One region of the Paenibacillus mucilaginosus 3016 genome, then DNA from elsewhere that is predicted to be linked to it. Evidence: riboswitches for the same ligand, from Rfam matches in the RefSeq annotation. Region 1 holds a riboswitch; the other holds the start of a gene.
The links. Region 1 has a riboswitch for cyclic di-AMP ahead of PM3016_RS05935 (TrkH family potassium uptake protein). Riboswitches for the same ligand answer to the same signal wherever they lie in the genome.
Positions count from the first base shown of each region.

Region 2: another riboswitch for cyclic di-AMP. It lies ahead of PM3016_RS08955 (APC family permease); the one in region 1 lies ahead of PM3016_RS05935 (TrkH family potassium uptake protein).

Region 1 covers NC_016935.1:1,299,147-1,303,719, reverse strand. Annotated here, with positions in the region: gene PM3016_RS05945 (cation:proton antiporter) at 1-392, opposite strand, end outside; gene PM3016_RS05940 (potassium channel family protein) at 461-1,123, opposite strand; gene PM3016_RS05935 (TrkH family potassium uptake protein) at 1,138-2,490, opposite strand; cyclic di-AMP (ydaO/yuaA leader) riboswitch at 2,565-2,709, opposite strand; gene PM3016_RS05930 (CPBP family intramembrane glutamic endopeptidase) at 2,942-4,573, shown strand, end outside; gene uvrC (excinuclease ABC subunit UvrC) at 4,560-4,573, opposite strand, start outside.
Region 2 covers NC_016935.1:1,989,493-1,994,065, reverse strand. Annotated here, with positions in the region: gene PM3016_RS08960 (family 14 glycosylhydrolase) at 35-1,687, shown strand; cyclic di-AMP (ydaO/yuaA leader) riboswitch at 1,938-2,102, shown strand; gene PM3016_RS08955 (APC family permease) at 2,257-4,083, shown strand; gene PM3016_RS08950 (DMT family transporter) at 4,396-4,573, shown strand, end outside.

The DNA.
Region 1 (4,573 bases):
GAAATGATCGCGCCCAGCAGCAGCGCATACATCCACGGCAGATGAAGCAGCCAGTGTGAAGCGGCCGCGACAATCGCGCAGGTAATCAGAACTCCCGGGATACTAAGCAGCGTGAGCGTGAGCCATACCTTCTTCAGGCCGGCAAGACGGATATTCCGTCCTCCGTCGAAGAGGATCAAGGTAGATCCCACGGTCAGGATGAACTGGTTCGTGAAGGAACTGCTCGGCTCATGAATCCAGTGCAGCAGCGGACCCAGCACAATTCCGGCAATCAGGAACAGAGCCACGTCCGGGAGCTTCAGCAGACCGGAGAGACGTCCCACCAGCATGCCGGTCAGCAGGATGATGACGAGCAGGTACAGCACGTGTTCCAATGAAACGCCTTGTTCCATCTTCCTCATCCCATCAGTTTAGTAATTGATCGGTACGGTCCATAAGGGGTCCCATTAGGAAGAAGCCATTAACGGATGACCGCATTCTCGAAGGTCTCGATCTGCTGGTTCGTTCCGATGATGACCATAATATCCTTCTCTTCCACCGTATCCGTTGCCGTCGGCGCGATGATCACGCCGTCCTTCTTGTTAATCGCCACCACACTGCAGCCATAACGCGCCCGCGTATCGAGCTCTTTCAGCGAGCGGCCGGACAGACATCGCGGCACCGCCAGCTCGGCAATGGTATACTCCTTCGAAAGCTCGATATAATCGAGCAGATTCGGCGAGACGAGCTGGTGCGCCACCCGGATGCCCATATCGCGTTCCGGATAGATGACCCGGTCCACACCAATCTTGCTCAATACTTTGCCATGGAGCTCCGATAGCGCCTTGGCCACGACATTGCCCACACCGATATCCTTTAGCAGAATGGCCGTGAGAATGCTTGACTGGATGTCATCCCCGATCGACACGACGACACAATCGAAGTTGCGGATCCCCAGCGACCGGAGCACCTCTTCATCGGTAGCGTCGGCTACGACGACATGGGTCAGCTTGTCAGCCATCTCCTCGACAGACTCCTCATCCTTATCGATGCCGAGCACCTCATAGCCAAGCTTCATGAGTTCCATTGCTACGGAGGAGCCGAAGCGGCCCAGTCCGATGACAGCGTATTGGCTGCGTTTCATGTGTTGTTGTTCCCCTATCCAATCGTAATTTTACCTTCCGGGTAACGGTACAGCTCCTTCTCAGCCTTAGGTCCGAGCGCATATGCAAGGGTCAGCGGGCCGAGACGTCCGGCGAACATCGTCAGGGCGATCATCACTTTGCCGAACTCCGTCAGATCCGGCGTCAGCCCCATCGAGAGACCCACCGTACCGAAGGCGGAAGTCACTTCAAACAAGATCATGAGGAAAGAATGATCCTCGGTGGTGCTGAGAAGCATCGTTACGAAGATCACCAGGAACAGCGCGATCATCGTGAGCGTGATGGCTTTGAGAATGCGGTCCTTGCCGAGCCTGTAATGGAAGAGCACAATGTCCTCCTTGCCGCGGATCATCGCGACAATGGCTCCCACCAGGGTGGTGAAGGTAGTCGTTTTGATCCCGCCTCCGGTGGACCCCGGCGAAGCGCCGATGAACATCAGGATGATGATGAAAAACTGCGTCGCCTGCCGCAGCCCCGCGATATCGACCGAATTGGCTCCCGCCGTCCTCGGAGACACTGATTGGAACAGGGAGGCGAGGAACTTGCCGGACCAGCTCAGCGGGCCCAGCGTCTTCATGTTCGTCAGTTCGAACACGAAGATGACAATCGTGCCTACGCCGATCAGTATACCGGTAGCGCTCAGCACGACCTTAGAGTGCAGAGACAGCTTCTTCACTGTCTTGAATTCAATCAAATCGGAGATCACGACAAACCCGAGACCCCCAAGAATAATTAACATCATCGAAACCAGGTTAATCACCCAGTCGTCCGCATAGGCTGTGAGGGAACTGAATTTGCCCGTCACCGATCCGAACAGATCGAAGCCTGCATTATTAAAGAAGGAAATCGCATGAAAAATCCCATAATAGATCCCCCGTGACACCCCCAAGTCAAAGGACCAGCGGATCGAGAAAATGACAGCGGCGATCGCCTCGATCGTAAGCGAATACCGGATCACCTTGCGGATCAGCCGGACGATCCCTTCCATCGAGCCCTGATTCATGGCCTCCTGAAGAATCAGCCGCTCCTTCAGCGAGATCCGCTTCTTCAGCACAAAGGCGAAGAGCGTCGCCATGGTCATGAAGCCCAGTCCACCGACCTGGATCAGCAGAATGATGACGATTTGCCCGAAAACGGACCAATGGGTACCCGTATCGACTACGACCAGCCCCGTTACACAGGTAGCTGAGGTCGCGGTAAACAGCGCATCGAGGAACGGCGTCGGCTGACCGCTGGCTGAGGCCACAGGCAGCGACAGGAGAATAGAGCCGATCAGAATGATGGCTGCGAATCCGAGTACCAGAATTTGCGGCGGCTTCAGCTCGAATTTCTTGGCGGCTGGCTTCAAATAACGAACACCTCGGTTCTTAAATCAGGATTTTTGCACAAAAAAAAGACACTGGAAACCCAATGCCAAAAAATAGGTTCCTGTAACAAAGCCTACGAGGTTAGCTGACGGATTCGGATGTACAGGCACCCTATCATCCAGCCATATGCGGCTTGGATGAATTCACCCCTAAACTCATGGTTCCCCCGTTTTCATTAAGAAATTCGGCTTGTTATTCAATTGATTTGAATTATAATCCTCTTTCCCCCGCAGCACAAAGCCCTAATTCACCTAAAAGTCACGATAATCCCCTGGAAAGGCTGTTTGTAAGCGTTATCTACCTATTGACGCTCTCCCAATCACCTGTTTTCCAACGCATGCTCTTGAAATCATTGGATTTCGCAGAAGCATGTATGCTAATTTAGAAGAATATAATATACCTCATCCATTCCTGTCCAAGAAGGAGCTGACCATGTCCAAGCGATTCAAGGAGCCGTCCCTTCTGCTGCTGGCCGTCATCGGATGCCTACTCTATTTTGGCGTGAACCTGCTCAGCCCCTATATGGAAGATGCCGAACGCATGGAGGAGGTGACCGAGGGCGTTCCCTCCGTTACGAAGGAACAGGCTGCAGGCGCGGCGCTGGGCTTTGCCCGGGAACATCTGGGCCTGACGGCCGCGGAGCCTGAAACTATCGTCATCTATCAGGCCGTCAAGGAGCGCAGCGGGTACCTGCAAAAAGAGCGGCTGTACGACGACTATCAGAAACGCTTCGGGGAGAAGCTGCCTCTGGAGTTCTATGAGGTCGAAATCGGCGAGCCCGGCACCGGACTGACGCATTACATCCAGGTGAACTATACGAACCGGCGCATCATCGGCTGGGAAACCGGCCGTTCGGCCACAGCCCGCAGTGAAGGCGTCTTCTCGGAACCCGCTCCGGATGCCGAGGCGGTGATCCGAAAAACCATGGCCGACCAAGGATATGCCCCCGATACGTTTGCACTGGTTTCGGGCGGCTCGGATGCGACCGGTCCCAATACGCTCCGGATCTACCGGAGCAAGGAGGACTCCATCGGCTCCGCGCCCCTCGAACTGCACGTCAAAGAAACCCGGGGCCGGATCACCTTGTTCCGTCCCGAGTTTCCTGTTCCTGACACCTTCACCGCCTGGAAGAACGCCCAGGATGACAGGGCCTCCCTGATGACCTGGATTTCGATGGGCCTGTCCACCGTGATGACCCTGACCGCCTTCATCCTGGTCATCCGCGGGCGCCGCGACATCCGGTTCGGCCGCGGGCTGATCCTGACCCTGATCTTCGCCGGAGTCTACGTGCTCAACAACTTCAACATGCTTCCGGCCTTCCGTACCGAGCACGGCAGCGGACCGTCCGAACCCCAGGCTGTCTTCTACCTCTGGTTCGTCAACATCTTCGTGCTGTTCATGGCCGTGTCGACTTACCTGTCCCTGCTGGCCGGCAGGCAGCTGTGGCTGCGGAGAGGGCTGAACCCCTGGCCGGTCTGGAGTGATGTCTCCTTCGGGGACAGCGTCCGTACGGCCATGGTCCGCGGGTACCTCTTCTGCCTGTTCGTGCTCGGCCTGCAGCAGGTCATGTTCTTCGCCGCCGCCGAGCTGTTCGATGTGTGGGCCGTGAGCGACCCGGCCGACTCCGTCTACAACATGCGGGTCCCCGGCATCTTCCCGCTGATGGCCTGGGCCGCCTCCATCTCGGAGGAGGCCGTATACCGCCTGCTCGGCATCGCCCTGGTGCTGGCGGTCACGCGCAGCCGCTTCCTGGCCGTCCTGCTGCCGAGCATCGTCTGGGCGATGAGCCACACCCAGTATCCGATCTACCCGGTGTACACCCGGCTCATCGAAGTGACCGTCATCGGCCTCATCTTCGGCTATGTGTTCCTGCGCTACGGCTTCCTGACGGCGATCTTCGCCCATGCGGCGATGGATTCCATCCTGATGGGCCTGTCGCTGATGATCACCGGCAGCAGCGTGAACACCGCCATCGGAGCGGGATACCTGCTCGTACCTGCTCTGGCAGGCTGGCTGCTCTCCTGGCTGCACGCCCGCTTCGGGCCGAAGCTTAAGCCTCCGCGT
Region 2 (4,573 bases), 690 kb from region 1:
CAGCATAAACCCAAGCTGTCAGGAGGAATATCATTTGGCAATTACCACCGTTTCTACATCCGTACTGCTCCGCAAAAGCTCCGCCGCCCTGCTGTCCCTTGTCGTAGGGGCCGGACTGCTCGCTCCGATTCCTTCCGCCGAAGCATCCAGTATCTCCAGCGATTATAAGGCCTATGTCATGGCGCCGCTCACCAAGATTACGGACTGGAATGCGTTCCGCAACCAGCTCATCACCCTGAAGAACAATAATGTATACGCTGTCACGACCGACGTATGGTGGGGTGATGTGGAAGGTGCCGGGGATAACGTGTTCGACTGGTCCTACTACAAAACTTACGCCGATACGGTCCGCGCGGCCGGGCTCAAATGGGTGCCGATCCTCTCCACACACCAATGCGGCGGCAACGTAGGCGACGACTGCGATATCAAGCTCCCGAACTGGCTGTGGAGCAAAGGAGCGCAGGATCAGCTGACTATCCGCAGCGAAACCGGTTTCTACAACAAGGAAACGCTCTCTCCATGGTGGAGCGGCACGGCCGCCCAGTATGACGAGCTCTATGCTTCCTTCGCTTCCAACTTCAGCGGCTACAAGGACATCATCGCCAAAATCTATCTGTCCGGCGGACCGGCAGGCGAGCTCCGCTTCCCGTCCTACAATACGGCGGACGGCTGGTCCTACCCGAGCCGCGGCAAGCTGCAGGCTTACACGGACTCCGCCAAGGCCGACTTCCGTACCGCCATGCAGACCAAGTACGGCACAGTAGGCGCCCTGAATACGGCGTGGGGAACCTCCCTCGCTTCGTTCTCCGACGTGAGCCCGCCGAGCGACGGCGACAATTTCTTCACGAATGGCTATAAGTCCAACTACGGCAAGGATTTCCTCACCTGGTACCAGGGTGTCCTGGAGAAGCATGTGAAGGCGATCGGCGCCAAGGCGCACAGCCGCTTCGACTCCGTGTTTGGCGTGCCGGTCGGCGCGAAAATCTCGGGCGTGCACTGGCAGATGAACAACCCGACCATGCCGCATTCCGCCGAATACGGCGCAGGCTATTACAATTACAGCACGCTGCTGGACGCATTCAAGAGCGCCAATCTCGACCTGACGTTCACGTGCCTGGAGATGACCGACGCCCAGGCGAATACGGCGCCTTATTACTCCGCACCGAAGTCTCTCGTGATCCAGGTGTCGAACCTCGCCAACCAGAAGGGCATCCGCCTCAACGGCGAGAACGCGCTGGCCATCGGTGACGCCGGCCAGTACCAGAACGTGGCCGAGATGCTCTTCAACTACAACTTCTCCGGCTTCACGCTGCTTCGGATGTCGAGCCTCGTGAATGCGAGCGGAACGGCTACCTCCTTGATGAGCTCCTTCCGCGATGCCCTGGCGATGACTCCGACTGCCGTTACCTTCGTCGTGAAGGGGGCTCCCACAGCTTCCGGTGACACCGTCTACGTAACCGGCTCCCGCTGGGAGATGGGCAACTGGACAACCGGCGTTTACCCGCTGAAGCTTACTTACAACAGCACCACAGCGGACTGGAGAGGCACAGCCTATATCGGGTCCGGACGGAACTATGAGTTCAAAGCGATCGTCAAGAATTCCGCAGGCGCCGTTACCTGGGAGCCGGGCTCGAACAACACGCTGACCGTTCCATCGGCCGCAAGCACGTACACGATCACTTGGTAATACCGAAGGGCAGAGCTAGGCCGGGACTCCCCTGTGCCTTGAACCTGCCCCACAGGCTGCCCCGAATCAGGAAGCGGCAGAGCCCAAACCGGCTCTGCCGCTTTTCATTTGGACGCAAAACCGAACAGGACTAAGCTTCATCGCTATGATCGCGGTAACATAAAGGAAAAAGTCCTAATCCGGGGATATTAAGGTGGATCTGACGTTTTACAAAGTACGGCTGCAGGATTATGATCGTTCCAGTAATGAAATTCATATTTCGCTGAATTTCCGTTCAAGGAAAACGGGGGAACCATTGGGACGAAGCCGCTTCGTCATGGGGTGAATCAGCACAGCCTGCAACAGGCGCCGCTGTAGGGCGACTCTAACGCCCGAATCCGTCAGCTAACCTCGTAAGCGTATTTAGAGAAGGTGAGACTGCGCGCTCGGATCACAGCTGCAGGGGGACCCTGCGGCTTTTTTCGTGCATCAAAAAAGGAATCAGGGAACAAAGAGCGGACAAACGTCATTAGCACATCGGTTGGGTAATATACAACTAAACTATTTTATCTATGGCGGGTGAGTGTCGGATGTTTGCATCCATCAAGCGATTCCTTATAGGACGGCCGTTAAAGTCCAACGAACTCGGGGAACAAAAACTGAACAAACTGAAGGCCTTGGCCATTCTTTCCTCAGACGCCCTCTCGTCCGTCGCTTACGGGCCCGAACAAATCCTGCTCGTCCTGATGACCGTGGGTGCCGTGGCCTTCTGGTATTCCATTCCCATTGCCGTGGGCGTGCTGATCCTCCTGACCGCGCTGATTCTCTCCTACAGGCAGATTATCTTCGCTTATCCGCACGGCGGAGGGGCCTATGTCGTGTCAAAGCAAAATCTCGGTATCTATCCCGGATTGATCGCCGGAGGCTCCCTTCTGGTCGACTATATCCTGACGGTGGCGGTCAGCGTCTCCGCCGGCACGGATGCGATAACGTCCGCCTTCCCGGCGCTGCATGACCACACCGTTCTGATTGCCGTGGCGTTCGTCATTTTCATCACGCTCCTGAACCTCAGAGGGGTGACGGAGTCCGCGTCGGTCCTGGCCTATCCGGTGTACCTGTTCGTGCTCGCCTTATTCATCCTGATTGGCGCGGGGCTGTATAACATCATCTCCGGCAGCGGTCCGTCCGGAGTGCATGCGCCGCTGGGTACCCCGGTGGCCGGCGTCGGGCTGTTCCTCCTCCTTCGGGCCTTCGCCTCAGGCAGCTCCGCCCTGACCGGGGTGGAAGCCATCTCGAATGCGATCCCGAATTTCGAGGATCCGGCCCCGAAGAATGCGGCCAAAACCTTGACCGCCATGGGCCTCCTGCTGGGGCTGCTGTTCTCGGGCATCGTCTTCCTGGCTTACTACTATGGGATTACCCCCCGTCCGGAAGTGACCGTGGTGTCGGAGATCGCAGAGGCGACCTTCGGAAGGAATTTCATGTATTACTTTATCCAGGGAACGACCGCCCTGATTCTCATCCTGGCTGCGAATACCGGCTACTCCGCCTTTCCGCTGCTGGCCGTCAATCTGGCCCAGGATAAGTTCATCCCCCGGATGTTCACCGTGCGGGGAGACCGGCTCGGCTATTCCAACGGCATCATCATCCTTGGCGTGCTGTCCATTCTTCTCATTATTGTGTTCAAGGGACAGACCGAGCACCTGATCCCGCTCTACGCTGTCGGTGTTTTCATTCCATTCACCCTGTCGCAGACGGGCATGATGATGAAGTGGAAGCGGGAGAAGCCGGAAGGCTGGGCTCTCAAACTGACGATCAATTCAGCCGGAGCCCTGATCAGTCTGCTCGTCACGATCATGTTCTTTTTGACGAAATTCACACAGGTGTGGACGGTTCTCGTGTTCCTCCCCCTGATCATCCTCCTGTTCCACCGCATCCGGAAGCATTACGAAGCGGTGGGAGACCAGCTCCGGCTGACCACCTGTGAGCCTGCGCTGACCATTGAGGGGAATGTCATGATTCTTCCGGTGGCGGGCATCACCCATGTGGTGGAGAATTCGTTGAACTATGTCAAATCGCTGGCTCCCCACCAGATCATTGCAGTGCACATCCCTTTCGACAGGGAGAATGAAGCGGAGTTTCAGGAAAAATGGAAGGCATGGCAGCCTGATGTCCGGCTGGTCACTCTGCACTCCCCTTACCGAAGCATTATTCAACCGCTGACCAAATTCATCGATACCGTGCAGCGCAAGGCCGGGGAATCGAACTATCAAGTGACGGTAGTGATCCCCCAGTTCATTCCGAAGAAGGGCTGGCATAACATCCTGCACAACCAGTCCAGCCTTCTGATCCGCGCCCACCTGCTGTACCGCCGCAATGTCATTGTCACCACAGTTCCGTATCATCTCAAAAAATGACGGTGTTCAAGCCGAGATTCCTCCATCCTGGCTTGCTTGCTGTCTGAAGGCTGGCGGGCATGGCAGGCTGGTTAGCTGCCGGCGAGAAGCTTTCAAGCCAATGCGGCCGCTGGCGGGTAACTCATCCCCCCCCCCCGCGAACCACTGGCTCCTGCGCCGCGGCCTTTCTATCCAAAATTTGAGAATTTCTGCGGAATCCTGTACGCTAGTGGAAAGTAAGGAGTACACGCCATGCCCCATCAAACCAACTCATCCGCTGATTCGCATCCCTCTCCAGCCTCCCTCGCTTCCTCCAAGGGAGCGCTCTACCGCATGATCGCCGCGATGGCGATCTTCGGGTCGGTCGGGTTCGCCGCCGGCCGGACAGGCCTGCAGTCCTTCGAGCTCGTCTTCGTGCGCTGCATCTGCGCCGTGCCGATCCTTGGGACGGGCTGGCTGCTCTCCGGCCAATTCCGGCGAGAGGCCTGGCCGGTCCGCGAGGTGCTTCTCG